DNA from 2 places in the Massilia sp. CFBP9026 genome. Region 2 is predicted to be linked to the other one. Evidence: riboswitches for the same ligand, from Rfam matches in the RefSeq annotation. Region 2 holds a riboswitch; the other holds the start of a gene.
What was found. A riboswitch is a leader RNA that binds a small molecule or an ion and turns the genes downstream of it on or off. The one in region 2 is predicted to bind thiamine pyrophosphate.
Positions count from the first base shown of each region.

Region 1: linked by a shared signal. The riboswitch ahead of thiC (phosphomethylpyrimidine synthase ThiC) and the one ahead of SOM28_RS17220 (TonB-dependent siderophore receptor) in region 2 are both predicted to bind thiamine pyrophosphate.

Region 1 covers NZ_JAXCWH010000004.1:411,969-426,479, forward strand. The annotation lists gene SOM28_RS12990 (AraC family transcriptional regulator) at 1-808, shown strand, start outside; gene SOM28_RS12995 ((2Fe-2S)-binding protein) at 1,079-1,702, shown strand; gene SOM28_RS13000 (FAD binding domain-containing protein) at 1,703-2,707, shown strand; gene SOM28_RS13005 (xanthine dehydrogenase family protein molybdopterin-binding subunit) at 2,704-4,899, shown strand; gene SOM28_RS13010 (transporter) at 5,061-5,876, opposite strand; gene SOM28_RS13015 (ion channel) at 5,878-6,591, opposite strand; gene thiE (thiamine phosphate synthase) at 6,630-7,244, opposite strand; gene thiD (bifunctional hydroxymethylpyrimidine kinase/phosphomethylpyrimidine kinase) at 7,265-8,014, opposite strand; gene SOM28_RS13030 (thiazole synthase) at 8,011-8,814, opposite strand; gene thiS (sulfur carrier protein ThiS) at 8,828-9,031, opposite strand; gene thiC (phosphomethylpyrimidine synthase ThiC) at 9,032-10,957, opposite strand; TPP riboswitch at 11,032-11,138, opposite strand; gene SOM28_RS13045 (valine--tRNA ligase) at 11,812-14,511, shown strand, end outside.
Region 2 covers NZ_JAXCWH010000006.1:379,136-393,646, reverse strand. The annotation lists gene SOM28_RS17265 (ATP-binding protein) at 1-802, shown strand, start outside; gene SOM28_RS17260 (alpha/beta fold hydrolase) at 989-1,879, opposite strand; gene SOM28_RS17255 (TonB-dependent receptor plug domain-containing protein) at 2,270-4,765, shown strand; gene SOM28_RS17250 (putative bifunctional diguanylate cyclase/phosphodiesterase) at 4,934-7,246, shown strand; gene SOM28_RS17245 (LysR family transcriptional regulator) at 7,243-8,139, opposite strand; gene SOM28_RS17240 (MFS transporter) at 8,261-9,466, shown strand; gene dkgB (2,5-didehydrogluconate reductase DkgB) at 9,488-10,288, shown strand; gene SOM28_RS17230 (glutathione S-transferase) at 10,289-10,996, opposite strand; gene SOM28_RS17225 (DUF535 family protein) at 11,290-12,183, shown strand; TPP riboswitch at 12,245-12,342, shown strand; gene SOM28_RS17220 (TonB-dependent siderophore receptor) at 12,424-14,511, shown strand, end outside.

The sequences.
Region 1 (14,511 bases), on a different contig from region 2:
CGACGGTGTGCTGGTCTCGCGCTTCGTCAGTCCGACCGAACCCATTACGACAGTGATGCGACCGGTCTACAGCGTCATCATGCAGGGCATGAAGGAAGCCATGATCGGCAGTGAACTGGTGCGCTACCGCGCCGGCGAGTCGCTGATCGCCGGGGTGGACCTGCCGGTGACCTCGCGTATCCTCGAAGCGAGCGGTGCCACACCCTATCTGTCCGTGAGCGTCGAGATCGACCGGGCGATCCTGCTCGATCTACTGGAAGAACACGGTGGGCCGACTGCGGACGCCCCCCATACCATGCTGTTCGAGACCAGCCAGTTCGACCCCAGACTGGCCGACCCGCTGGTACGTTTGCTCGAGCTGGCCGATTATCCTGAAGACATCCCGGTCCTGGCGCCCCTGATCCGCCGCGAGATCATCTGGCGCCTGCTGCAGGGGCCATTCGCCGGCGTGCTGCGTCAGCTGGCCTGGCCCGAAGGCGATGTCGGGCGCATCGGGCGGGCCACCCGATGGATCCGCGAGAATTTCGCGCATCCCCTGCGCATTGCCGAGCTGGCCAACCTGGTGAACATGAGCCCACCGAGCCTGCACCGGCATTTTCGCAGCATCACCACGGTCTCCCCGCTGCAATTCCAGAAGCACGTGCGCCTGCACCTGGCGCGGCGCCGCGTGCTCGCCGCCGAGGGCATCGGCGTCGTCGCACACGACGTCGGCTATGACAGCCTGTCGCAGTTCAACCGCGACTACCGCAAGCTATACGGCGTGTCGCCGAGCCAGGACCTGGCGGCCTTGCGGCAGCAGGCCGCGTGATCGTTGCCGGACCGGCGCCCAGGCGCTGGGAGCATGCACGACCTTGACGCTGCCTGTCGGCTGAGCGGATTCGACGTCACTCTGATCGGAATTGCATATCCCGGGTGCGGCGCTGCGTGTCTACTGTGAGGCGTAGTGCGGCGCCAGCAATTCCTTCGCAACGACACTGCTTCCGGAGTCCCCAAGGCCAGCGACGAGCCGCAGCTGGCCGGCAGGCTCGTCGCGCGCGCCCTGGCGCCGTGGAACGGAAGCGGCCAGCATGGATCGAGTATGAACGACGACACCAGCAAGCAATCGGCCAGCGTCGGCAACCGCCGCCGCTTCCTCATCGGCTCGGCCCTGGGCGGGGCCCTGCCGCTCATCGCGCGCGAAGCGGCGGCGGCGCCGGCCATCGGCGCCAGCGCCGCCCCGCCCTCCTCCGCGGTCGTGCCACTGACGCTGCGCATCAATGGCGCAAGCAGGCAGGTGGCGGTCGATCCGCGCACCACCCTGCTCGACACCTTGCGCGAGCACCTGGACCTGACCGGCGCCAAGAAAGGCTGCGACCACGGCCAGTGCGGCGCCTGCACGGTGCTGGTCGATGGCCGGCGTGAACTATCGTGCCTGACGCTGGCGGTCTCGCTCGCCGGGCGCGAAGTGACGACCATCGAAGGCGTGGGCGGGCCCGACGGCGCGCTGCATCCGATGCAGCAGGCCTTCATCGAGCATGACGCCTTCCAGTGCGGTTACTGCACGCCAGGGCAGATCATGTCGGCCATCGGCTGCGTGCGCGAGGGCCAGGCCGGGAATCCCGAGGCGATCCGCGAGAGCATGAGCGGCAACCTGTGCCGCTGCGCCGCCTATCCGAACATCGTGGCCGCGATCGTACAGGCTGCTCCCCGGATGGAGACCTGAATGCGCACCTTCGCTCATATTCGTCCGCCATCGCTGGCCGAGGCAGCCCTGGCCGCGCGCGATGCGACCGTGCCCAGCGCCTTCCTGGCCGGCGGCACCACCCTGCTCGACCTGATGAAGCTCGGCGTGCTGCAGCCGCAGCGCCTGATCGACCTGGGCGCCCTGCGCGCGCAGTTCGGCCAGGTGCGCAGCGACCCCGGGGCGCTGCGCCTGGGCGCCTTCGCCAGGATGGCGGAAGTGGCCGCCCACCCTGACGTCAAGGCCGGCTACCCCGTGATCGCCCAGAGCCTGGCGCTGGCCGCCAGCGCGCAGTTGCGCAATATGGCCAGCCTGGGCGGCAACGTGCTGCAGCGCACCCGCTGCCCTTATTTTCGCGATCCGTCCTGGAGCGCCTGCAACCGGCGCACGCCGGGCAGCGGCTGCGCGGCCCTCGAGGGCGCCAACCGCGGGCATGCGGTGCTGGGCGCCAGCCAGGCCTGCATCGCGACCTATCCGGGCGACTTCGCGCAGGCGCTGGTCGCCCTCGAGGCCTCGGTCGCGATCGCCGGCCCGCGCGGCAGCCGCACGATCCCGTTCGCGGCGCTGCACCTGCGCCCCGGCGCCACGCCGCACCTGGAGACCGGCCTGCGGCCGGGCGAGATCATCGTCGAATTCATCGTACCGGCGCGGCCCTGGGCCCGGTGCTCGCTCTACCTCAAGATCCGCGACCGCCAGTCGTACGAGTTCGCGCTGGCGTCGGCGGCGGTCGCCCTCGACCTCGCCGATGGCGTGGTGCGCGACGTGCGCATCGCGCTCGGCGGCGTGGCCAGCGTGCCGTGGCGCGCGCAGGCGGCCGAAGACGCGCTGCGCGGCCTCCGGCTCGACGCCGCCGCGGCGCAGGTCGCGGCCCGGGCCGCCTTTGCCGGCGCCGTCCCGCGCGCGCACAACGGCTTCAAGATCGCACTCGGCCAGGCCACCCTGGTGCGGGCCCTGATGCAACTGGCTTCGATGGAGACCACCGCATGACCCGCAACGTCACCTCCCACAACGCCGCGCTGGCCACGGCGGCGCCACGCTACGAAGGCCGCGCCAAGGTCACCGGCGCGGCGCGCTACCCGAGCGATGTGCGGCTCGCGCGCACCGCCCACGCCTGCCTGCACACGAGCCGCATCGCCCTCGGGACGATCGCCGGCTTCGACCTCGCCGCCGCCTGGCGCGTGCCCGGCGTGATCGACATCCTGACCCACGGGACGGTCGGCGACGCGGTGCGCCAGGCGCCGGCGATCTTCGCAGGCGGCTACCTGTCCGATTCGTTCAGGCCCCTCGGCTCGCCCAGGATCGCCTACTGGGGGCAGCCGGTGGCGCTGGTGGTCGCCGACACCTATGAAGCGGCGCGCGAGGCGGCGCAGAAGATCGTGGTCAGCTACCGCGAACAAGGCGCGCCCGGCGCCGCCATCGACGGCCCCGGCGTCACGGCCCAGGCGCTGACGCCGATGGCGGTCAAGGCCGGCGACTTCGATGCCGCCTGGGCCGCGGCGCCGGTGCAGGTCGATGCGCGCTACGCCACCCCGGCCCAGCACCAGAACCCGATCGAGCTGTTCGCGACCCAGTGCGTGTGGGAGGGCGAGCGCCTGACCGTGCATGAGCCGAGCCAGTACGTCAACAACGTCAAGTTCGGCCTGGCCGGCCAGCTCGGCATCGATCCCGAGCACATCCGCGTCGTCAGCACCTATGTCGGCGGCGCTTTCGGGGCCAAGGGCTTCCTGACCCAGCGCACCGCCCTGGTGGCGCTGGCCGCGCGCCGCACCGGCCGCGCCGTCAAGCTGGTGGCCACGCGCGAACAGGGCTTCACCGTGTCGGGCTACCGCGCCGAGACGCGCCACCGGGTGCGGCTCGGCGCCACCCGCGACGGCCGCCTGCAGGCGCTCGGGCTCGAGGGCTGGGAACTGACCTCGCGCGCCGATACGCTGGCCATGGGCGCCCTGTCGATGACGGCCCGCCTGTATGCCTGCAAGAACATCGCCGGCCAGGTCAACGCGGTCGCGGCCGACCGCTCGACGCCCGGCTTCATGCGCGCACCCGGCGAGATGCCGTACGCCTTCGCGCTCGAGACCGCGCTCGACGAGCTGTCGTACGCGCTCGGCATGGACCCGGTCGAGCTGCGGCGCGCGAACGACACCAGTATCGATCCGGTCGGCGGCCTGCCCTACACCAGCCGCTCGCTGATGCGCTGCTTCGACGAAGGCGCGCGCGCCTTCGGCTGGAAGGACCGGCCGCGGCAGACGGGCCTGCTGCGCGATGGCGATTGGCTGGTCGGCCAGGGCTGCGCCAGCGCCTTCTATCCTGCGCTGGCCGGCAACTGCTCGGTGCGGGTGCGCCTGGATGCGAACGGCCGCGTGCACGTCGCGGCCGCGGGACATGAGCTGGGCCAGGGCATGTACACCATGATGGCGCAGGTGGCTGCCGACGAACTGGGCGTCGCATTCGACAGGGTGACGGTCACGCTCGGCGACACCGAACTGCCGCCGGCCGTGGTCAGCGGCGGTTCGTCCGCCACCGCCAGCATGGCGCCAGCCATCATGGCCGCCTGCGCGGCGATCCGCAAGCGGCTCGGCATGAAGGACGACGATCGTGCCGGGGTGCTGGCGGCGCTGGCCAGGTCCGGGGCGGGCGTGGTCGAGGAACTTGGCGAGAGCCGCGCCCACGGCAACGCGCCCGAGAGCATGCGCGACCTGTACCGCGGCAAGGCGCTGCCATCCGGCGGCGCCGGCCTGGCCGACAGGGTGCAGTTCGCGCTCGGCGCCCAGTTCGTCGAAGTCCGGGTGCATGCGCTGACGCGCGAGATCCGGGTGGCGCGCGCGGTAGGGGCCTTCGCTTGCGGCCGCATCATCAACGCGCGCACCGCGCACGGCCAGCTGGTCGGCGGCATGATCTGGGGCATCGGCTCGGCCCTGCACGAACAGAGCGAGGTCGATGCCCGCAACGCCAGCTACATCAACGCCAACCTGGCCGACTATCTGGTGCCGGTGAACGCCGACATCGCCAGCGTCGAGGCCATCATGGTGGCCGAGGAAGACCGGCTGGTGAACAGCGCCGGCGTCAAGGGCGTGGGCGAGATCGGCGTGGTCGGCATGGCCGCCGCCATCTCGAACGCCGTGTTCCACGCCACCGGCCGCCGCCTGCGCTCGCTGCCGATCCGAATCGAGGACCTGTTATGAAAGCAAGGCAATCGCGCCGCGGGGAGCCCGACGCGGGTGGTGCTCAGGGATTGGCGCTGACGGCGTGATGGTCGGCGCAAACTCATGCACTCGAAGGTGAGCGCATTACGCGACTTTCTTGTAGAAAAGTGTGCAGCGATGTCGCCGCTCACTGCCTGATCTCAACGGCGCACTGAAAGCCCGAACGCCAGGCTCAGATCCGGCGTGTTTCTGTTCAGCCCGCGCACCACCATCGCGTCGATCTGGCAGTCCTTGTTCAACAGCCAACTCACGCCGGCGTCGACCTGCACCTGCTTGCCGCCGTGCGAGGCCGACGCGATCTGCGGCGCCGCCACTTCCAGGAATCCCTGGGCGCGCTCATTGAATTTCTTGCCCAGTGACGCCGCCAGGATGCCATAGCCGTAACGTGCGCCATTGTCATCCAGATCGCTGCCTGCGCCCTGCGTCACGGCCAACGACCAGTCTTTCGGCAACTCCCACTCGGCCGCCAGCGCCAACTGCGGCAGCAGGCCCCTGCCGCGCAGCGCCGTGCTGCCAGTCGGCAGCGCCACTTGACCGATCAGCCCCAGCGCCGGATGCGCGCCCGCCCCTTCGGCAAAGTGCCACTTGAAGCCGATCGACGTGGCGTTCCAGCCCGCACTCGTGGTGCGTGCACCGGTCGCCGGATCGCGCGTGTGTTCGATATTGCGGCCGTCGGTCTCGACCCGCAGTTCGGTCGTGTCGCCCAGCCCGATACGCAGCAACGCCGGCGTACTCAAGGTGCGCACGTGCAGGTCGTCATCGCGCTGGCGATCCCAGTTGGCGCCAATCTCGACCTGCACGCGGCCATGGCCGACGACCTGGCTGGAGTTGGCAACGTTGGGGCGGTCGGGACTGATGGCATCGTCGTCACCGGCGTGGGCCAATTGGACGCTGCAAGCCAGGCCCAGGAAAGTCGCCTGAACGAACAGGCTGGCACGGGTCGAGAAAGTATTCATGCTAGTCCCTCTCCCAGTCTTCCATGCGGCGCTTGCGCGCCCGCCCGACCGCGATCCGGTTACGCGTGGTGAAAGCGATCAGCCGCGCCACCACCACCGCCAGGTACATCAGCCCGATCAGCATCTCGACGCTGGCCAGCGCCCGCGCGTGGACGGTCAGCGGGATCACGTCGCCGATGCCGGTGCTCGACAGCAGCGCGAAGCTCAGGTAGTTCAGTTCGGTCCAGGTGCGCGGCGCGGCCGCATTGATGGCGGCGGCGAAGGTGCCGGGATGGACTTCCTGCAGCAGCACGTACAGGTGGGTGAAACCCCATGCAATCAGGGTAAAGGTGGCGCCGGCCGCGAACAGCTCGTCGGTGGTGGCCAGCTCATCGTCCATCATGTAGGCGATCAGGCTACCGGCCGCATAGAAATAGAACAGCGCCTCGAGCCCCGACGACCAGGCCAGCAGTTCGCGCATCCCGAACAGGATCTGCGCCAGCAGCAGCGCGATGATCGGCACCGCCAGCGCCCAGCTGACCCGCACCTCGCCCGGCGTGCGCCGCACCATGCGGATGGTGAAGGCCAGCACCACGATGCCGAAGACATTGAAGCCCACCTGGCCGGCCGGCGTGCCCTCGATGAAGGGATAGGCCAGCATGCCGACCAGCTGGACCAGGAACAGGATGGCGGACGGGTGGCGGCGGGTATGGGCGAACAGGAGCAATGGGCGCATGGATGGACGACGGTGATCGCGATGCGCCCATTGTAAGTTCAGGCGGGCGGGAACAGCGCGCCGAACGCGCGCGCCGCCTCGGCGGGATCGCGCGAGCCATAGACGCTGGTGATCGCCGCCACCAGGTCGATCCCGCGCGCCACCAGCGGCGCGGCGTTGCTCGGCGTCATGCCGCCGATGACGACGATGGGCAGGTCGAACTCGGCGCGCGCCTGGTCCAGCATCTCGGGCGGCGTCACGAAGGTGTATTTCTTGACCGGCGACGGATAGAAGCCGCCGAAGGCGATATAGCTGGCGCCGGCGTCGACCGCCGTGCGCGCCAGGGCCAACTCGCCGTAGCAGGAGGCGCCGACGATCTTGTCCTGGCCCAGCAGCGCACGCGCCTCCCGGATGCCGGCGTCGGTATGGCCCAGGTGCACGCCGTCGGCGTCGATCGCCTGGCACAGGTCGACGTGGTCGTTGATGACGAGCGGCCGGCCATGGCGGCGGCACAGCGCGAGCAGTGCCGCCGCCTGCTCCTTGCGCAGGTCGGGACCGGCTTCCTTGTGGCGGTACTGGACCAGCGCGGCGCCGGCGCCAAGGGCGGCGTCGGTCGCGGCGATCAGTTTTTCCGTATCGTCCCAGTTCGGGGTAACGAGGTACAAGCCGCGCATGTCGAACTCCTTTCAGGTTGTCAGTTGTTTGTCAATTGAAGCAGGCGGCGCGGGATGCGCTGCCCTGGCGCCAGCGCATACGACTGCGCCAGCGTGTGGTGGGTATAGGCCTGGGCCGCGTCGAGCGCCGCCTCCATGCGCTCGCCCAGCGCCAGCCGCGCCGCCAGCGCCGCGGCCAGGGTGCAGCCGCTGCCGTGGTAGCCGTGGGGCAGGCGTGGCCAGTGCCAGGCGCGCGCCTCGACGCCGTCGACCAGCCAGCGGTTGACGACGGTGTCACCCGCCGCGTGGCCTCCGGTCACCAGCATCTGGCGGCCACCATGCGCCCCAAGCGCCTCGCGCTCGGGCAGGTTGGGCAGCACGATCGTCGCCAGCGCCAGCAGTTCGCGCAGCGCTTTGATAGCGTCGCCCTGCCCCAGCGCATCGCCATAGCCGCTGGCCAGCACCGGATCGAGCACCACCGGCAAGGTGGGCCGGCGCGCGCGCAAGGTCCGGATGACGTCCGCGATCGCCGCCGCATTGGCGGCGTTGCCGGGGATGCCCAGCTTGACCGCCCCGATGTCGAAGGCCGCCAGCAGCGGCGCCGCCTGGCGCGCGATCCAGTCGGCATCGACCGGGCTCGCCGCATGGACGCGGTTGTTGTCCTGCGCCGTGATGGCGGTGGCCACCGGCAGCGGGTGCGCACCCTGCGCCGCGATCGCCAGGATGTCGGCGGCCAGGCCGGCGCCGCCGCCGGGATCGAGCCCGGCGAACACCAGCACGCAGGGCGTCATCCCGTGATCTTTCCTTCGACCGGGGACGAAGGCGAGGCCGCGAAGCGCTTCGGCATGCGGCCGGCGAGATAGGCATCGCGCCCCGCCAGCACCGCATGCTTCATGGCGCGCGCCATGCGCACCGGATCGCCTGCCGCGGCGATCGCGGTATTCATCAACACGCCGTCGCAGCCCAGCTCCATCGCGATCGCGGCGTCCGACGCCGTGCCGACGCCGGCGTCGACCAGCACCGGCACCGTGGCCTGCTCGATGATCAGGGACAGGTTCCACGGATTGAGGATGCCCATGCCGGAGCCGATCAGCGACGCCAGCGGCATCACCGCCACGCAGCCGATCTCCTGCAGGATGCGGGCCTGGATCGGGTCGTCGCTGCAATAGACCATGACGTCGAAGCCGTCCTTCACCAGCGCCTCGGCCGCGACCAGGGTCTCGGGCATGTGCGGGAACAGCGTCTTCTGGTCGCCAAGCACTTCGAGCTTGACCAGCTTGTGCCCGCCCAGCAGCTCACGCGCCATCTGCAAGGTGTAGATCGCATCCCTGGCGGTGTAGCAGCCGGCCGTATTCGGCAGGATGGTGAACTCGTTCGGCGGCAGCACGTCCAGCAGGCTCGGCGCGTTCGGATCCTGGCCGATGTTCACGCGGCGGATCGCCACCGTGATGATCTCGGCGCCGGCCGCCAGCGTGGCTTCGCGGGTCTGTTCCAGGTCGCGGTACTTGCCGCTGCCGACCAGCAGGCGGGATTGGTAAGCGCGGCCGGCGATGGTCAGCACGTCCTGTTTGATGTCGTTCAATGCATTCATGTCTTGTCTCCTGTCAGCCGCCACCGATGGCGCGCACGATATCGACCCGGTCCTGCTCATGCAGGCGCCGGTGCAGCCATTGCTGGCGCGGCACCACCTCGCGGTTGACCGCCAGCGCCATCCCCTGTCCGCTCAGGCCCAGCTGTTCCAGCAGGCCGAACAGGGTTTGCCCCTGCGGCACCGTGCATGGGGCCCCATTCACTTCGATCGGCGTCATTCACACCTCCCGGTACAGCTGGGCGCCGTTTTTCACGAACTCGATCGCCTTTTCCTGCATGCCGTGCGTTAGCGCGGTCTCTCCCTGCACGCCCCTGGCGGCGGCATATTCGCGCACCTCCTGGGTGATCTTCATCGAGCAGAAATGCGGGCCGCACATCGAGCAGAAGTGGGCGACTTTGGCCGAATCCTTGGGCAGGGTCTCGTCGTGGAATTCGCGCGCCTTGTCCGGGTCGAGCCCCAGGTTGAACTGGTCTTCCCAGCGGAACTCGAAGCGCGCCTTCGACAAGGCGTTGTCGCGCAACTGGGCGCCGGGATGGCCCTTGGCCAGGTCGGCCGCGTGCGCCGCGATCTTGTACGTGATGATGCCGTCCTTGACGTCGTTCTTGTCGGGCAAGCCCAGGTGCTCCTTGGGCGTCACGTAGCACAGCATGGCGGTGCCGTACCAGCCGATATTGGCGGCGCCGATACCCGAGGTGATGTGGTCGTAGCCCGGCGCGATGTCGGTGGTGAGCGGTCCCAGCGTGTAGAACGGCGCCTCGTGGCACTGCTCCAGCTGCAGGTCCATGTTTTCCTTGATCAGGTGCAGCGGCACGTGGCCGGGGCCCTCGATGATGGTCTGCACGTCGTGCTTCCAGGCGATCTGGGTCAGCTCGCCCAGCGTCTTCAGTTCGGCCAGCTGGGCTTCGTCGTTGGCGTCGTAGATCGAGCCGGGCCGCAGGCCGTCGCCCAGGCTGAACGAGACGTCATAGGCCTTCATGATGTCGCAGATGTCCTCGAAGTGCGTGTACAGGAACGATTCGCGGTGGTGAGCCAGGCACCACTTGGCCATGATCGAGCCGCCACGCGAGACGATGCCCGTCAGGCGGTTTGCCGTCATCGGCACATAGCGCAGCAGTACGCCGGCGTGGATGGTGAAGTAGTCGACACCCTGCTCGGCCTGCTCGATCAGCGTGTCGCGGAAGATCTCCCAGCTCAGTTCCTCGGCCTTGCCATTGACCTTTTCCAGCGCCTGGTAGATCGGCACCGTGCCGATCGGCACCGGGCTGTTACGCAGGATCCATTCGCGCGTCTCGTGGATATGCTTGCCGGTCGAGAGGTCCATCACCGTGTCGGCGCCCCAGCGGATGGCCCAGGTCATCTTTTCCACTTCCTCGCCGATCGACGAGGTGACGGCCGAGTTGCCGATATTGGCGTTGACCTTCACCAGGAAGTTGCGGCCGATGATCATCGGCTCCAGTTCCGGGTGGTTGATGTTGGCGGGGATCACGGCGCGGCCGCGCGCCACTTCCGAGCGCACGAATTCGGGGGTGATCTCGGCCGGGATGCTGGCGCCGAAGGACTGGCCCGGATGCTGGCGGCCCAGCAGCGCCGCAACCCGCTGGCCCATCGGGCCGGACGACTCCAGCGAGGCGATGTATTCCTTGCGCTGCATGTTTTCACGCAGGGCGATGAATTCCATCTCGGGCGTGATGATCCCGGCGCGCGCGTAGTGCATCTGGGTGACGTTGCGCCCGCCATGGGCGCGGCGCGGCGCCCGCTGCAGGTTGAAGCGCAGCGCGGCCAGCTGCGGATCGTTCAGCCGCGCCTGGCCGTAGTGCGAGGTCGGGCCGTCCAGCTGCACGGTATCGCCGCGTTCGGCGATCCATGCCTGGCGCATCGGCGCCAGGCCGCTGCGGATGTCGATCGCCGCGCCCGGCTCGGTGTACGGGCCGGAGGTGTCGTAGACGAACAGGGGCGGATTCGGCTCGCCGCCGAAGCTGTCCGGTGTGGGCGACTGGCTGATTTCGCGCATCGGCACGCGGATGTCGGGCCGGCTGCCTTCGATATAGACCTTGCGCGAATTGGGTAGCGGGTTGATGGCCGCGTGGTCCACCGTGGCGGTGGCGGCATCGAATACCCGGGATGACTTCAGAGGTGCGTTCATGTGGCTCCCTTGCTTGCGGAGCCAGCAAAGGAGGTGCCGGGTGCTGCAAGGCGGACGCGGATGTGCGCACGCTTGCATCGATTCGGCTGCTTCCCTTCGCTGGCATTATCCAGATCAGGTTCGGAGGGTATTTCTCACCCACGCGCCGTTGATGCGACGTGCAGGACCCCTAGCGTTTGCCGTCACGGAGCCTGGGCTCCATGACAACGGGCCGATTATAGCCCAATCGTTTTTCGATGGGCAGAAAATGAAGGCGATGTTGTTAGAGCATCGGAGGCTGCTATCAAAGATGTGAACAAATGTGTCCAACGTCCTCTTCCTGCCCCGAGTCGTCTTGCTAACCGTTCTCGTATCTGACAGGCGTTACTTTCCCGCCTCCCGCCGATGATTATCGGCGGCAGTGTCTGACGTCACCGCCAGACTCGCCACGGGTAGCGCCGTTTTCGCTGCAAGAGCGAGGGTGGCGAGCCATGTTTCATACTCCAATCTTCGCTGGTTGCATGCCAAGTACATAGGAAGTCTTCCATCTCGCTCGCTTGGTTTTCGCGGTGAAAATGAATCATGCGATGGCGCGCTTTGTAGCCAACATACACAGCATCAGACACCCTCGATGGAGGTATAGTTCCGCTTTCTTAGCGCCAGTTCTCCTATGGAAATACCGCATACGATTCGCCTGGGTCGCCAGCATTGGGTACGATTGGACATCCATTCATACAAAATCATATGGTATTTACAAATAGACAACAGGGCGGCGGCAGAGCGCGCCAATATCGAGCGATGCCGCCGGGATAGGCTGGCGATGTAAGGTGACCTATAATGGTTCTTTCGCCAAAAATTTCACCTACCAGCACATCATGGAATTAGCCAAGTCTTTCGAGCCAGCCGATATTGAACAGTTCTGGCGCGCCGAGTGGGAAAAACGCGGTTACTTCACCGCCACCATGGACGAGGGCAAGCCATCGTTCAGCATCCAGCTGCCGCCGCCGAACGTCACCGGCACCTTGCACATGGGCCACGCGTTCAACCAGACCGTCATGGACGGCCTGACCCGCTACTACCGCATGCGCGGCTACAACACCGCCTGGGTGCCGGGCACCGACCACGCCGGTATCGCCACGCAGATCGTGGTCGAGCGCCAGCTCGACGCCCAGAAGATCTCGCGCCACGACCTCGGCCGCGACGCCTTCCTGGAAAAAGTCTGGGAGTGGAAGGAAAAGTCGGGCGACACCATCACCGGCCAGATGCGCCGCCTGGGCGCCTCGCCCGACTGGAAGCGCGAATACTTCACGATGGACGAGACCCGCTCGAAGTCGGTGGTCGAAGTCTTCGTGCGCCTGTACGAGCAGGGCCTGATCTACCGCGGCAAGCGCCTGGTCAACTGGGATCCGGTGCTGGGCACGGCTGTGTCGGACCTCGAAGTCGATTCGCAGGAAGAAGACGGCTCGATGTGGTACATCCAGTACCCGCTGGTCGACGGCAGCGGCCACCTGACGGTCGCCACCACCCGTCCCGAAACCATGCTGGGCGACGTCGCGGTTGCGGTCGACCCGACCGACGAGCGTTACACCCACCTGCACGGAAAACTGATCAAGCTGCCGCTGACCGGGCGCGAGATCCCGATCATCGCCGACAGCTACGTCGACAAGGAATTCGGCACCGGCTGCGTCAAGATCACCCCGGCCCACGACTTCAACGACTACGCCGTCGGCCAGCGCGCCGGCCTGGAGCCGATCAATATCTTCACGCTGGACGCGAAGATCAACGAGAACGCGCCTGCGCAATACCAGGGCCTCGACCGCTTCGCCGCGCGCAAGCAGATCGTCGCCGACCTGGAAGCGCTGGGCCTGATGGAACAGATCAAGCCGCACAAGCTGATGGTTCCGCGCGGCGACCGCACCAATGTCGTGATCGAGCCGATGCTGACCGACCAGTGGTTCGTCGCCATGACCAAGCCGGCCCCGGAAGGCACCTTCAATCCAGGCAAGTCGATCACCGACGTGGCGCTGGAAAAAGTCGCCAGCGGCGAGATCAAGTTCGTGCCCGAGAACTGGAGCACCACCTACAACCAGTGGCTGGGCAATATCCAGGACTGGTGCATCTCGCGCCAGCTGTGGTGGGGCCACCGCATCCCGGCCTGGTTCGCCGAAGACGGCAGCATCGTCGTCGCGCGCGACGAAGAAGAAGCCCAGGCCAAGGCCGCCGCCCAAGGCATCACCGGTGCGCTGCGCCGCGACGACGACGTGCTCGACACCTGGTTCTCGTCGGCGCTGGTGCCCTTCTCGACCATGGGCTGGCCCGAAGAAACGCCGGACATGAAGATGTTCCTGCCCTCGTCGGTGCTGGTCACCGGCTTCGACATCATCTTCTTCTGGGTGGCGCGGATGGTCATGATGACCGCCCACTTCACCGGCAAGGTGCCGTTCGAGACCGTGTACGTGCACGGCCTGGTGCGCGACTCGCAGGGCCAGAAAATGTCGAAGTCGAAGGGCAATACGCTCGACCCGATCGACCTGATTGATGGAATAGATCTCGATAGCCTGGTGGCCAAGCGCACCACCGGCCTGATGGACCCGCGCGCGGCCGAGAAGATCGCCAAGGCCACGCGCAAGGAATTCCCGGACGGGATCGCGGCCTTCGGCACCGACGCCGTGCGTTTCACCATGGCGAGCTACGCTTCGCTGGGCCGCAACATCAACTTCGACCTGGGCCGCGCCGAGGGTTATCGCAACTTCTGCAACAAGCTGTGGAACGCGACCCGCTTCGTGATGATGAATACCGAGGGCAAGGACTGCGGCGCTCCGGCTGCCGAAGACCTGTCCCCGGCCGACCGCTGGATCATCTCGCTGATGAACCGCGTCGAGCTCGACATCGCAAAAGGCTTCGCCGACTACCGCTTCGACAATATCGCCAGCAGCATCTACAAGTTCGTGTGGGACGAGTACTGCGACTGGTACCTGGAAGTCGCCAAGGTGCGCGTCCAGCAAGGCACGGAAGCGCAGCAGCGCGCCACCCGCCACACGCTGCTGCGCGTGCTGGAAGTGATCCTGCGCCTGGCGCATCCGATCATTCCGTTCGTGACCGAAGCGCTGTGGCAGAGCATCGCGCCGCTGGCCGGCAAGACCGGTGAAACCATCATGCTGCAGCCCTATCCGCTGGCCGACACCTCGCTGGTTGACGAAGAAGCCGAAGCCTGGATGGAGCAGTTCAAGGCGCTGACCGACGCCACCCGCAACCTGCGCGGCGAGATGTCGCTGTCGCCATCGGTGCGCGTGCCGCTGATCGTCGAGCCGGGCAATGAAGCCGATCGCGCCAGGATGGCGGTGTTCGCACCGTACATCCAGCTGCTGGGTAAGCTCGCCGAAGTGCAGATCGTCGATGCGCTGCCGGAATCGCCGGCCGCGGTGTCGATCGTCGGCACCACCAAGCTGATGCTGAAGGTCGAGATCGATGTCGCCGCAGAACGCGAGCGCCTGTCGAAGGAGATCGCGCGCGTCTCCGGCGAGATCGCCAAGGCCAACGGCAAGCTGTCGAACGAGAGCTTCGTGGCTCGCGCG
Region 2 (14,511 bases):
GAGCATCGCCCAGCGTTCGGACGGCGACCTGACGCCCCTGCCGGATTCCACCTACCGCGAACTGTCGCCGCTGGTGGACGCGATCAACGGCCTGATGGCGCGCCTGTCGCAGCGCATCGAGCACGAGCATGAATTCCTGACCGACGCCGCTCATGAACTCAAGACGCCGCTGGCGGCCATCCAGATCAATGCCCACGTGCTGCTCAGCCGCGCCGGCAGCGAGATGGCCGAGCGCTGCGCCGAGCCGGCGGCGGGCCTGCGGAGCGGCGTGGCGCGCGCCACCCACACCGTGCACCAGCTGCTGGCCCTCGAGCGGGCGCGCGCCGAGCCGCAGGTCGACCACCCCCGCCCGCAGACCGACGTCGCCGAGTTCGTGCGCGACCGCGTGGCGGCGGCGGCCCACCTGGCGGTGCAGCGCAATATCGAGATCGAGTTCCACGCCGATGCCGACGGCAGCCTGCCGCTGCACTTGGAAAGCATGGCGTCAGCCGTCGATAACCTGATCAGCAACGCGATCAAGTATTCGCCGCAGGACAGCCGCATTGCGGTGCGCCTTTGCCGCATCGGCCACATCTATCGGCTGGCGATCGCCGACCAGGGCCCGGGCGTCAACCCGGACCTGCGCGACAAGGTCTTCGAACGCTTCTACCGGGTGCCGGGACAGGAACAATCGGGCAGCGGCCTGGGACTGGCGATCGCGGAACGGGGCGCCGCGCGCAATGGCGGCATCATCGTGCTGTCGGACGGCGAAGGTGGACGCGGGTTGACGGCGACGATCGAGTTCGCGGGCGCTGCGGCTTGATCATGTGATTCAGCCCGCGCCTCTAACACGTCGTCCCCGCGCCTCTCGCACGTCGTTCCCGCGCAGGCGGGAACCCAAGTCCTTCACGCAGCCGGCTGCGTGGACCTTGCCGGCGGATCATGCAGGCTTGGGTTCCCGCCTGCGCGGGAACGACGTTTCAAGGGTGCGGGCTGTGGATTGACGTTTTCAGCCGGCGAAAAACGGCAGCACGCGCTCGAGCAGCAGCTCGGGCGCTTCTTCCGCGATGTAGTGACCGCAGGGCAGCGCCCCGCCCTGCACGTCGTCCGCCACCAGTTTCCACTCCTTGAGCGGATCGAAGCAGCGCCCCACCACGCCCTGCTCGCCCCACAGCGCCAATAGCGGCATCTCGAGCTTTCGCCCTTCCTTGCGATCGAGCCGGTCGTGTTCGAGATCGATGCCGGCGGCGGCACGGTAATCCTCGCAGATGCCGTGCGCCGCGCCCGGCAGCGCCAGGCAGCGCTGGTATTCGCTCAGCGCGCGCGGATCGAACGGCGCCAGGCCAGCGCTGCGCTTGCCCATCACATCGCGCACATAGGCAGCCGGGTCGGCCTCGATCAGGCGCTCGGGCATGGGCGCCGGCTGGATCAGGAAGAACCAGTGCCAGTAGGCGCGCGCGAACGCTTCCGAGGTCTGCTCGTACATCGCCAGGGTCGGCGCGATATCCAGCAATGCCATCCGTTCGACCGCCTGGGGATGGTCCAGCGCCAGCCGGTGCGCCACGCGCGCGCCGCGGTCGTGGGCCAGCACGCGGAATCGTTCGAAGCCGAGCGAACGCATGACGGCCAGCGCATCGAGCGCCATCGTGCGCTTGCTGTAGTTGGCGTGGTCGGCGTCCCCCTGCGGCTTGCCCGAGTCGCCATAGCCGCGCAGGTCGCAGGCCACTACCGTGAAACGCTCGGCAAGCCGGGGCGCGACCTTGTGCCAGATGGCGTGGGTTTGCGGGTGGCCGTGCAGGAGCAGCAAGGGCGGGCCCTCGCCACCGGCGATGGCATTGATCGCGATCGATGGCGCCACCTCGACCTGCAGTGGACGAAAGTGTGGAAACAGCGCGGTCATGGACGCTCCTTCATGGATTGGATGGGGGCTGCACGCCGACCGCGAACAGGCTCAGGAGCCAGCCCATCAGCGGCTGGAATTGCGGGTCCGGCGGGAAGGTGGGCTCGAGGGACGGTTGGGTGCGCATGAGCGGCTACTGTAGCACGCACCGCCGGCCACGCCCTCGCTCCGGCAACGGCGCAATATTCCCGATATCGCTTCGCATGAGCTTTGTTTATGCCTCCCGCATGTTCTTACATAGACCTGACATTTCGATAATTGTTGTAAAGACGCACTGTGGCGGTTTTAACGAATTGACACCACGAATGGTGCTGCGCAGTATGAGCCAGAGGCAATCGCCTCGCCCTTTCCCAAGACCACCGCCGTAGAACAAAAAAAGGAATCAGCACCATGCAGAAAGCCAGGACGGAAAAAACAGCACTAGCCCTCGCCATCGCCGCGCTGTGCGCGGGCGCCGCCCATGCCCAGGAGGCCGCACCACAGGCCGAGACGGCCAGCAATGCCGCCACGGTCGTGGTCACCGGCACCCGCGTGGCCAACCGCACGGCGCTCGACACCGCCGCGCCGGTCGACATCATCTCGTCCGAGACGCTCAAGAATGCCGGCAGCACCGAGATGAACCAGGCGCTGTCGATGGCCCTGCCTTCGCTGAACTTTCCCCGGCCCTCGCTGACCGACGGCACCGACACCATCCGTCCCGCCACCCTGCGCGGCATGGCGCCGGACCAGACCCTGGTGCTGATCAATTCCAAGCGCCGCCACGCTTCCTCGCTGGTCAACGTCAACGGCTCGATCGGCCGCGGTTCGGCGGCGGTCGACCTGAACACGATCCCGACCGCGATCGTGAAATCGGTCGAGGTGCTGCGCGACGGCGCTGCGGCGCAATACGGCTCGGACGCCATCTCGGGCGTGGTCAATATGCGCCTGCGCACCGACCGCGATGGCGGCGAGGCGAGCGTCACCTATGGCGCGCGCAAGTCCGAATACGATTTGTGGAACGACGTCGCTCCCGCCGGCGGCACCTGGAGCGGCCCGGATTCGCGCAAGCGCACCGACGGCCAGACCGCCACCGTCAGCCTGTGGAAGGGCCTGGCCCTGGGCGAATCCGGCTTCCTGACCATCGCGGCCGAGTACCGCGACCAGAACCGCACCGAGCGTGGCGGCTACGATATGCGCCAGCAATACCCGCGGGTGAATGGCGGCTTCGATCCGCGCGAGAACACGATCGATCGCTTCAACGCCTGGACCGGCGAACCGGACCTCGACCAGGCCACCCTGTTCGCCAACGCCGGCAACAACCTGGGCGGCGGCGTCAAGGTCTATGGCTGGGCGAGCTACCAGGACCGCGACGCCACCTCGTCCGGCTACTTCCGCCCGCCGCAGGATGCGCGCAACGTCCTGTCGATCTATCCGGACGGCTTCCTGCCGCTGATCTCCCCCACCGTCAAGGACTTCTCGATGACGGGCGGCGTGACCTGGCAAGCGGGCCAGTGGGACATGGACGCCTCGCTCGGCTACGGCAAGAACAAGATGGAATACACGATCGAGAACACACTGAACCGCTCGCTGGGCGCCAGCAGCAAGACCGAGTTCTATGCCGGCGGTTATTCGTATGACCAGGCCGTGTTCAACCTGACCGGGGTGCGCAGCATCGAGCTGGCATCGCTATCGTCGCCGCTGAACGTGGCGGTGGGCGTCGAGGCGCGCCGCGAAGGCTATGAGCTGTTCGCCGGCGAAGAGCAGTCGTGGAGCTATGGCGGCGAGGTGCTGCCCAACGGGACGCCGGCCGCGCCGGGCGCCCAGGTGTTCCCGGGCTTCCGTCCGGCCAACGAGGTCGACGCCCACCGCAACGCGGTCGGCGCCTTCATCGACCTGGAAGCGAACGTCACGCCCGAGCTGCTGGCATCGGCTGCGGTGCGCGCCGAAAAATATTCCGACTTCGGCAATAGCGTGGCCGGCAAACTGGCGCTGCGCTACGACTTCAACAAGGCGTTCGCGCTGCGCGGCGCGATCCAGAACGGCTTCCGCGCGCCGTCGCCGCAGCAGCAGCACTTCACCGCGACGTCCACCAACTTCATCAACGGCATCCCCTACGAGATCACGACCTTCAAGCCGTCCGACCCGGTCGCGGTGGCCCTCGGCGCCAAGCCTCTCGACGCCGAGGAATCGGTCAACGCCTCGCTCGGCGCCGTGCTGCGCCTGGGCGGCGTGAGCGTGACGGTCGACGCCTACCGCATCGACATCGACGACCGCATCATCCTGTCCGAGAATCTCACACAAACCAATGTGCGCAACTACATCGCCAGCCAGGGCTTCATCGGCGTGGGCGGCGGGCGCTTCTTCATCAATGGCGTGGACACCACGACCAAGGGTGTGGACGTGGTGATCAACTGGGCGCACAACGCCGGCGCGGCGGGCCGCTTCGACTTTACGCTGGCCGGCAACTACACCGACACCGAGGTGACCAAGGTGCCGGTGACCGAACAGCTGTCGAGCCTGAGCCCTTCCCCGATCCTGTTCGACCGCGTCAACGTGCTGTCGCTCGAGAAGGGCCAGCCGAAGAACAAGATCAGCGCCAACGTCAACTGGAAGCTGGGCCAGTGGGGCGCGACCCTGCGCGCCACGCGCTATGGCGAGGTGCTGTCGCCGGGCACCACGGCGGCCTTCGACTTCGAGCTGGGCGCGAAGACCGTGGTTGACCTGGAAGGACGCTTCGCCGTCACGCCGAAGCTGACCCTGGCCCTGGGCGCGGACAACGTCTTCGACCAGTACCCGGAAACGCTGCCGCCGGCGCTCAACACCACGGGCAATACGCCGTTCTCGACCTACGCGCCGTTCGGCCGCTCGGGTCGGTATATCTACGGGCGCGCGACCTACGCCTTCTGACCACCGGCACGGCATGGGCGGCAGCCGCTCGCGGCCCCGCCGCCCATGTGTTGAAAACCGCGCCGTTGTTCAATTGAACGCCCCAGCAGCGGCAGAGCTGGTATGATGTTTCCATAAGACAATTCTCATTGTCATAATGAAATCATCCCCTCTCAAGCGAAAGTAATCATGCTGGCTCACGACGATGTCGCGCAGTGGCGCGCACGTGTTTTCACGTCATTGATGTCCGTCGTCCTGGTGCTGGCCCTGATCGCCGCGGTGCCCAGCGCGGCGCTGGCGGTCTACCGCGACATCCCGGCGGTGGCCCTGATGGACACCGCCGCGCTGGCGTGGATCCTGGCGATCTGGCGCATGGATCGTCTGGCCTACCGGACCCGCGTCCTGAACTTCCTGGCCATGCTGTACGGCGTGGGCATCGGTTCGATGCTGGCGGCCGGTGCGATCGGCCTGTTCTACCTGCTGGCGGCGCCCGCGCTGGCCGCCGTCCTGCTGGGTACGCGGCAGGCGATCGCCGCGCTGGCGCTCAGCGCCGCCACGCTCATGGTGCTCGGCCTGACGGGACAGACCGACATCCCGGTCGGCCACTATGCACACGATTCGCTTCCCAGCGTGCTGATCCTGACCCTGAACTTCACCTGCGTGGGCGGCCTGATCACCCTGAGCTGCGGCACCCTGCTCAAGGGCCTGGCCGGCTCGCTGAAGGACGTGCGCACTTTCGCCGGCTCGCTCGAAGAAGGCCAGAGCCTGCTGCGCGCGATGAACGGCGAGCTGCGTCTGACCTCCGCCGCGCTGGCGGGCCTCAACGAGATGGTGTTGATCGTCAAGGTGGACGACCGTCCCGGCGCCATCCAGCCCATCATCTTCGCCAACCGTGCCTTCGAGCGCCGCAGCGGTTATCGCGCCGACGAGATCGTCGGGAGCAGCATGCGCATGCTGGACGGGCCCGACACCGATCCGGCAGTGGTGGCGCGCATCGTCGAGGCCATGGGCAGGCGCGAGCCGGTATCGGCCGAACTGGTGAACTATTCGAAGTCGGGCGAACCGTACTGGGTCGAGATCGACATGGTGCCGTTCGCCGGCGCAGGCGGGCCGATCACGCACCTGGTGGTGGTGGGACGCGACATCACCGAGCGCCGCCGCTCGGCCGACGCGATCGAGCAACTGGCCTTCTTCGACGTGCTCACCGGCCTGCCGAACCGGCGCCTGCTGATGGAGCGCCTGCACGCGCTGGTGGAAGGCGCGCACGCGGGCCGCGGGCTCGGCGCGGTGCTGTACATCGACCTCGATAACTTCAAGAGCGTCAACGATGCGCGCGGCCATGCCACCGGCGACGCGCTGCTCAAGCACGTGGCCGCCCAGCTGGTCGACGCGGTGCGCGAAGGCGACACCGTGGCCCGCCTCGGCGGCGACGAGTTCGTCATCCTGGCTGCGCATCTGGGCAGCGACGACGCGGCCGCCACCGCCGCCGCCCTGGCCCTGGCGCAGCAGGTGGGCAAGGCGCTGCGCCGCCCGGCCACCATCGACAACCAGGTTTATCATTCATCGGGCAGCATCGGCGTCGCGCTGCCGCTGCGCCCCGGGCAGACGATGCACGACCTGCTGCGCGAAGCCGATACCGCGATGTACCACGCCAAGGCGGCGGGCCGCAACGGCGTCGCGCTGTTCGAAACCACGATGCTGGCGGCGGCCGAGAACGTGCTGACGCTCGAGCGCGACCTGGCCAATGCACTGGAGCGCAACGAGCTGGCGCTGCACCTGCAGCTGCAGGTCGATCCCGCCGGCGCGCCGGTCGGCGCCGAAGTGCTGCTGCGCTGGCGCCGCGCGGACGGGGTGCTGGTGCCGCCCGACGCCTTCATCCCGGTCGCCGAAGAAACCGGCCTGATCGTGCCGCTCGGCGCCTGGGTCCTGCGCCAGGCCTGCCTGGCCTGGCGCGAGCTGGAACGCGCCGGCCACGCGCTGCCGCTGTCGATCAACGTCAGCCCGCGCCAGTTCCGCCAGCCCGATTTCGTCGCCATGGTGCGCGCGGTGGTTCATGAAACGGGCGTGCCTGCGCAGCAGCTGATCTTCGAAGTGACCGAAGGCCTGCTGGTGGACGACATCGACGACACGGTGAGCCGCATGCAGGAACTGGCGCAACTGGGGATCCGCTTCTCGATCGACGACTTCGGCACCGGCTACTCGAACCTGGCCTACCTGCGCAAGATGCCGCTGTACGAGCTCAAGATCGACAAGGGCTTCATCCGTGACATGCCCGACGACAGCAACGGCACGGCACTCGTGCAATCGATCCTGGCGATGGCGGGCCAGCTCGGCCTGCGGGTCGTGGCCGAAGGCATCGAAACCTCGGAGCAGGCGCGCTTCCTGGCCGAACACGGGCAGCCGTTCATGCAGGGCTACCTGTTCTGCCGTCCGATGCCGCTGGCGGACCTGATCGAACGTCTCGCAAGCGCCGAGGCCGAGGCCGACGCCGCCGTGGTCTAGCGTTCCAGCACCTCGCCCAGCCTGCGGGCGAGGTAATCCACCAGCGCCGCCACCCGCGGCGCCAGCGCGCCCTGCTTGTAGAACACGGCCCATACGGGCTGGGTCCACGGCAGGGTGTGCTCCTCCAGCACCGGCACCAGGCGCCCCGCCTCGATGTCGGCGCGCACCAGGAACTCCCCCATCGACCCGATGCCCGCCCCGTGCAAGGCCAGGTGGCGCACCGTCTCGCCGCTCGAGGCCAGCACCTGCGGCGTGACGGTCCAGCCCTCGCCGCCGGCATGCAGCAGCGGCCAGGTATTGAGCGAGGCCGGCGCCGTGAAGCCCACGGTGCGGTGCAGCGCCAGTTCGGCCGGCTCGCGCGGCACGCCGTATTTGTCGATATAGCCAGGCGCCGCCACCACCCTCAGCTTGCCGGTCCCCAGGCGCCGCGCATTGAGCGTCGAATCGGGCAGCGCGCCGATGCGGATCGCCAGGTCGGCCCGCTCCTCGATCAGGTCGACGTAGGTCTCGCCGCTGGTCAGTTCCAGCTGGACCAGCGGATACGCCTCCAGGAAATCGGGCAGCAGCGGCGCCAGCAGATGGTCGAAGGCCGGTGTCGAAGCATTCACCCGCACCAGGCCCGAAGGCTGCGAACGGCGCGCCTGCGCCTCGGCCTCGGTATTGGCCAGGTCGCGCAGGATGGCGCGGGCGCGCTCGAGCAGCCAGGCGCCTTCCTCGGTCAGCTGCAGGCGCCGCGTCGTGCGGCGCATCAGCGTCATCCCGAGGCCATCCTCCAGCCGCGAGATGGTGCGCGACACCCCCGACGGGGTCTGCCCCAGGCGCTCGGCGGCGGCCGAGAATGAGCCGGAATCTATGACGGCGACAAATACAATCAGGCCATCCACATCGATCATTGTTGACTCCAACTCAAAAGTCCATTGTATAGCGATCTATTTTTCCTTGCATCCAGGCACGGCACACTGCATGCCTGCCTCAACCCTGCCATGTAAATACACAAGCAACAAGGAGAATCGCATGCCACTCGCACTCTGGGCGCTCACATTGAGCGCCTTCGCCATCGGGACGACTGAATTCGTGATCGTCGGCCTGATCCCCACCATCGCCGCCAGCCTGGGCGTATCGGTGCCCTCGGCCGGCCTGCTGGTCAGCCTGTACGCGCTGGGCGTGGCCATCGGCGCGCCGGTGCTCACGGCCCTCACCGGCAAGGTACCGCGCAAGCACCTGCTGCTCGGCCTCATGGTCCTGTTCACCCTCGGTAACCTGGTGGCCTGGATGGCGCCGAACTACGAAGCGCTGATGGCCGCGCGCGTGCTCACGGGCCTGGCGCACGGCGTGTTCTTCTCGATCGGTTCGACCATCGCCACCAGCCTGGTGCCGAAGGAAAAAGCCGCCAGCGCCATCGCGCTGATGTTCACGGGTCTCACCGTGGCGCTGGTCACCGGCGTGCCGCTCGGGACGTTCATTGGCCAGCATTTCGGCTGGCAGGCCACCTTCCTGGCCGTGTCGCTGCTGGGCGTGATCGCCGTGATCGGCAGCGCCATCCTGGTGCCGTCGGATATCGCGGGCAGCAAGCCGTCGAGTTTGCTCACCCAGCTCGCGGTGCTCAAGAAACCGCGCCTGCTGCTGGTGTATGCCATGACCACGCTCGGCTACGGCGGCACCTTCATCGCTTTCACCTATCTGGCGCCGATCCTGCAGGAAGTCTCGGGCTTCGCGGCGTCGACCGTCAGCCTGGTGATGCTGGTGTACGGCGTCTCGGTCGCGGCCGGGAATATCTGGGGCGGCAAGCTGGCCGACCGCCATGGTCCGGTGCCCGCGCTGCAGATCGTGTTCGCCCTGCTGGCCGTGGTGCTGCTGGTATTGACCTTCACCGCGCCGAGCAAAACGCTCGTGCTGATCACGGTGCTGGCCTGGGGCGCGGTCGCCTTCGGCAACGTGCCCGGCCTGCAAGTCTATGTGGTGCAGCGCGCCGAACGCGATGCGCCGCAGGCGGTGGACGTCGCCTCGGGCCTGAACATCGCCGCCTTCAATGTCGGCATCGCGCTGGGCGCCTGGGGCGGCGGCCTGATCGTCGCCCATCTCGGCCTGATGGCGACGCCGTGGATCGGCGCCCTGGTGGTGGTCGGCGCCCTGTTGCTCACCACCCTGGCCGGCTGGCTCGACCGGCGCGACGGCGTGCCGGCCAAGGCGGCCGTGCGCAGCGCCGTCTCCACTCACTAATTTAACGAAAAAGGAAATACCATGAACATGCCACAACTCGGTCTGGGGACCTTCCGCCTGCAAGGACAAGCCGCGATCGACTCGGTCGCCAACGGCCTGGAACTGGGCTACCGCCACATCGACACTGCCCAGATCTATGGCAATGAAACAGAGGTCGGCCAGGCGCTGCTCGACTCCGGCGTGGCGCGCCGCGAGGTCTACCTGACCACCAAGATCTGGACCGAGCACCTGGCTGCCGACAAACTGGCCACCAGCCTGAAGGACAGCCTGCGCAAGCTGCGCGTCGAGCAGGTCGACCTGACCCTGATCCACTGGCCCTCGCCCGGCGCCGCCGTTCCGGTGGCCGAATCGATGCAGGCCCTGCTGGCGGCGCGCGACGCCGGTTTGACGGGCGCGATCGGCATCTCGAACTTCCCGGTGGCCCTGATGCGCGAGGCGATCGCCGCCGTCGGCGCGGACAATATTGCCACCAACCAGGTCGAGCTGCATCCCTATCTGCAGAACCGCAGCGTGGCGGACTTCGCGCGCGCGGCCGGCATCCACGTCACCGCCTATATGCCGCTGGCCTATGGCAAGGTGATGAGCGATCCGGTGATCGGGGAAATCGCACGCCACCACGGAGCCACGCCGGCCCAGGTGACGCTGGCCTGGCTTCTGGCCAAGGGTTATGCCGTGATCCCGTCGTCGACCAAACGCGAGAACCTGGCCGGCAACTTGCGGGCGCTAGAACTCGTGCTGGACCGGGACGACAGCGCCGCCATCGATGCGCTCGACAATGGCGGGCGCCTGGTCAGCCCGCATTTCGCCCCGGCCTGGGATTGATTACTGATCGAGCTCGGGATAGCGACGGAAAATGCCTTCCTCGTTGAACGGAATGCGCCGTTCGGACGCCAGGTAGGCGGCGATGTTCGGCCGCGCGGCCACCCGGTCGCGCAGGCCGGTGAGCACCGGATGCTCCTGCTCGATCTTCTTCATCGCATTCGGGAAGGCATAGCGCAAGCCTTCGATCACCTGGAACAGCGACAGGTCGGCATAGGTGACCTTGTCGCCGGTGAGATAGTCGCGCGACTCGGGATTGGACAGCAGGCGCGCAAAATAAGCCATGAACTTGGGGATGCGCGACTCGACGAAATCGGCCGAGCGGCGCAGCGCCTCGGGTTTCTGGTCTTCGTAGTACAGCGCGGACGCGATCGGGTGATGGGTGTCGTGCGCCTCGGTCACCAGGTCGGCGATGGTCAGCTGCAGCTGGTGCACCCACAGACGGCCCGGGTCGGTGCGCGGCGCCAGGCCTTGCTGCTCGCCCAGGTAGAGCAGGATGTTGGCCACCTGGCCGATGACCAGCTCGCCCGCCTTCAGGAAGGGCGGCGCGAAGGCCGGATACTCCTCGACGTCGAGCGCCGCCATCAACAGGTCGACGCCGCCGTCGCGGCGCGCCACGTCGACATAGTCGGCGCCCGCTTCTTCCAGCGCCAGGCGGACGAATTCGCCGCGTCCCTGGATGCTCGGCCAATAAAACAATTCATACGCCATCTTGCTTCCTCCATTGCTGGTTGGTTCCGGCGCATTATCGATGATGAATGAAGAAGCGTGGCGCGCCGCAAACATGGTAGTCTTGTCGTGCATGTCTAAAAAAAACCATAAGTCAACACGTCCAGAGAGAGTCCCATGACAGATCACGCCCGCCTTGGTTCCCAAGCACTGTTTGCACTTCGTCCGGGCACGAGCTAGCAATTCGGCACATAATTGCAGAACGGAATTATTTCTTGTCATTGCCGGGCATGCCCCCGCAAGACAAAGACCTTCTACGCCGAATGGAGCGCTCGATGATCTTCGCTCGTCTCACCCAACGCTGGCATGCGCTGCGCTACTGGCGCGAGCACCAGTCCCTGTCCCGTCTCAAGCTGGTGCGCCGCCTCGAAAACGCGCCGGACGACGACCTGTTCCGCCATGTGAGCGGCCGCGACTACCTGGCCCGCGGCATGAAAGTGCGCGAGCGCATGCGCTGCGTGCTGTCCCACTACCGCTTCGAAGAAGCCACCTTCAACGCCTCCTACCGGCAGGCCGCGCACCACGGCGGCCTGGTGCTGTGGCAGCATGAGGACGACAGTGGCAGTTTCGTCATGCGACTCGAGCACGCTCCCCGCATCGACCCGGAAGGCGAACTGACGCTGTCCCTGGTCGTCGACGACACCGTGCTGCACCGCCTGTCCTGGACCTGGGTCGAGGGCGCGGTGGTGGGCGTCGACCTGCCGATCGTTCCCTTCGTCACCCGCAACGCCGGCCTGTGGCGCGATGCCGGCGGCGCCTTCGAGGCTTTCGAGCGCGTCTTCCCCAACAATTCGCCAAGCTTCTTCTGCTTCGCCGCCCTGCAGGGCGCGGCCCAGGCGCTGGGCTTTAACCGGGTGGTCGCGGTGCGCGGCAGCGCGCACGTTGCCTATGAAGCGGCGCAAGACAAGGCCTTCGAGAACGCCTACGACGGCTTCTGGCGCATCCTGGGCGGCACTGAACTGGACGCGCGCAGCTTCCTGGTTCCGCTGCCGTTCTACCTCAAGCCATTGCAGGACATGCCATCGAAGCACCGCAAGCGCGCGGCGCAGCGGCGCGAACACTGGCGCGCCATCGGCGACGCGGCGCGCGCCGTGCTGCTGCGCCATATGGTGACGCCGACCGCTACCCAGCCAACGGTGGCCGAGGCGCCATCGACCGCGAAAGCCTGAGCGGCGCCGATCAATCCGGCTTGACAGATTCACCACGGCCGCGCGGGGCCGTGATACACTCGCGACTCGCTAGGGGTCCTGGAACGTTGTTCCGGGTGAGAGATACCCTTCGTACCTGATCTGGATAATGCCAGCGAAGGAAAGCGCAAAGCAGCATCCCCATTCGTTTGCCCTTCCCCCACGTTGGCTCCGGCTTTGATAAAAGCGGCGCGCCGCGTAGCGCGCGAAAACGAGCAAACCATGACATTCACCTCGAAGCACACCGTCCTTGCCTGCGCCATCGTGCAGGCGTTCTCCCTGTCGTCCCAGGCTTTCGCACAGGAGACGCCGTCCGTCGTCGTCACCGGCAGCAAGTGGATCGCCCTCGACCGCGCCAGCGTCGGCGGCTTCGCCGACGTGCCGCTGCTGGAATCCCCAGCCTCGATCACCTCGATCAGCCAGAGCCAGATGCAGGACCTGTCGATCCGCAGCGCCACCGATGCCGCCCGCTACGACGCCTCGATCGGCGACGCCTACAATGCGATCGGCTATGCCGAGCAGTTCTCGATCCGCGGCTTCGCGCTCGACAACGCCACCAGCTACCGCAAGGACATGATCGCGATCTCGGGCGACACGCAGATCCCGCTCGAGAACAAGGAACGCATCGAGGTCTTGCGCGGCCTGGCCGGCCTGCAGGCCGGCGTCGCAGCGCCAGGCGGGATGATCAACTTCGTCACCAAGCGGCCGACCAACACGCCGCTGCGCCAGGCGACGGTGGAGGTGCGCGAGCGCGGCACCGTGTACGGCGCGGTCGACCTGGGTGGCCGTTTCGAAGACCGCCGCGTCGGTTACCGCATCAACGCCGCCGCCGAGGACCTGAAATCCTACGTGCGCGGCGCCGATGGCGAGCGCCAGTTCGTGTCGGCTGCCTTCGACTGGCAGATCACGCCGGACGCGCTGTTCCAGATCGACCTCGACCACCAGCACAAGTCGCAGGTCACGGCGCCGGGCTACCAGCTGATCCGCAATGAAGCGCTGCCGACCGGGATCTCGGCCAAGACCCTGCTTAACGACCAGCCATGGACCAAGCCGGTCGATACCGACAGCAGCAATCTGGGCCTGCGTTTCGAGTACCGCATCAACGACACCTGGAACGCCACCGTCAGCGCCAACAAGCACTGGTTCAAGCGCGATGACTTTACGGCCTTCCCTTACGGCTGCAGCAACGAGGACGACGGCTACTATCCGGGCTACTGCTCCAACGGCGACTACGACGTGTACGACTTCCAGAGCACGGGCGAGCGCAAGACGCCGTGGGGCCTGCAGGCGATGCTGCAGGGCCGCTTCGACACCGGCGCGGTGCGCCACTCGTTGACCGTCGGCGGCTCGTATGCCGAGCGCCACGACAGCTTCGGCGAATACGTCTACGACTACGTCGGCTCCAGCAATATCTGGAATCCGACCGTCGTGCCGCCAGTCTCCAGCGACCGCGTGACCGGCCCCGTGATGGAGCGCCGCAGTACCGAAGAGCGCTCGCTGTTCGTGCAGGACGTGATGACCCTGTCGCCCCAATTCACCCTGCACGCCGGCGTACGCTACGTGAAGCTCAAGCTCGACGCGCTGGAAGAAATCGAGGGCGGCTGGGTGCACACCAAGGACTCGTTCGCGCTGCCGAACGTGGCGCTGGTGTACGCGCCGGCGCGCGACTGGCGCGTCTACGGCTCGATCAGCCACGGCCTGCAATACGGCGGCATCGCCCCGATGGAGACCACCAACCAGAACACCGCCCTGCCGCCGAGCCGTTCGAAGCAGCTGGAGTTCGGCGTCAAGCGCAACGTCAACGAGCAGTTGGCGCTGTCGGGCGCGCTGTTCGAGATCCGCCAGGGCCTGGAATACACGAACGCGGCCAACACCTTCGTGCGCGCCGGCGAGCAGACCCACCGCGGCGTCGAGCTGTCGGCGATGGGCCGCGCCACGCCCGACCTGAACTACAGCCTGTCGCTGATGGCGCTCGATACCGACCAGAAGGATACGGGCGACGCGTCGACCGAAGGCAAGCGCGTGACCAATGTGCCGGAACTGCGCACCACCGCCTGGGTCGAGTACGCGGTGCCGCAAGTGGCGGGCCTGAAGCTCGACGCACAGTGGCAGTACTCGGGCAACAAGGTGTTCGATCCGGCCAACCGTGTGAAGGTGCCGGGCTATCACGTGGCGGGGTTTGGCGCGTCCTATCTGCTGCGCGCGAGTGGGCTGAACACGATCATCCGCGCGCGGGTGGACAATGCCTTCGACAAGTTCTACTGGCGTGACGTGACGCAGTCGTTGGGAGGGTATTTGCTGCCGGGGGCG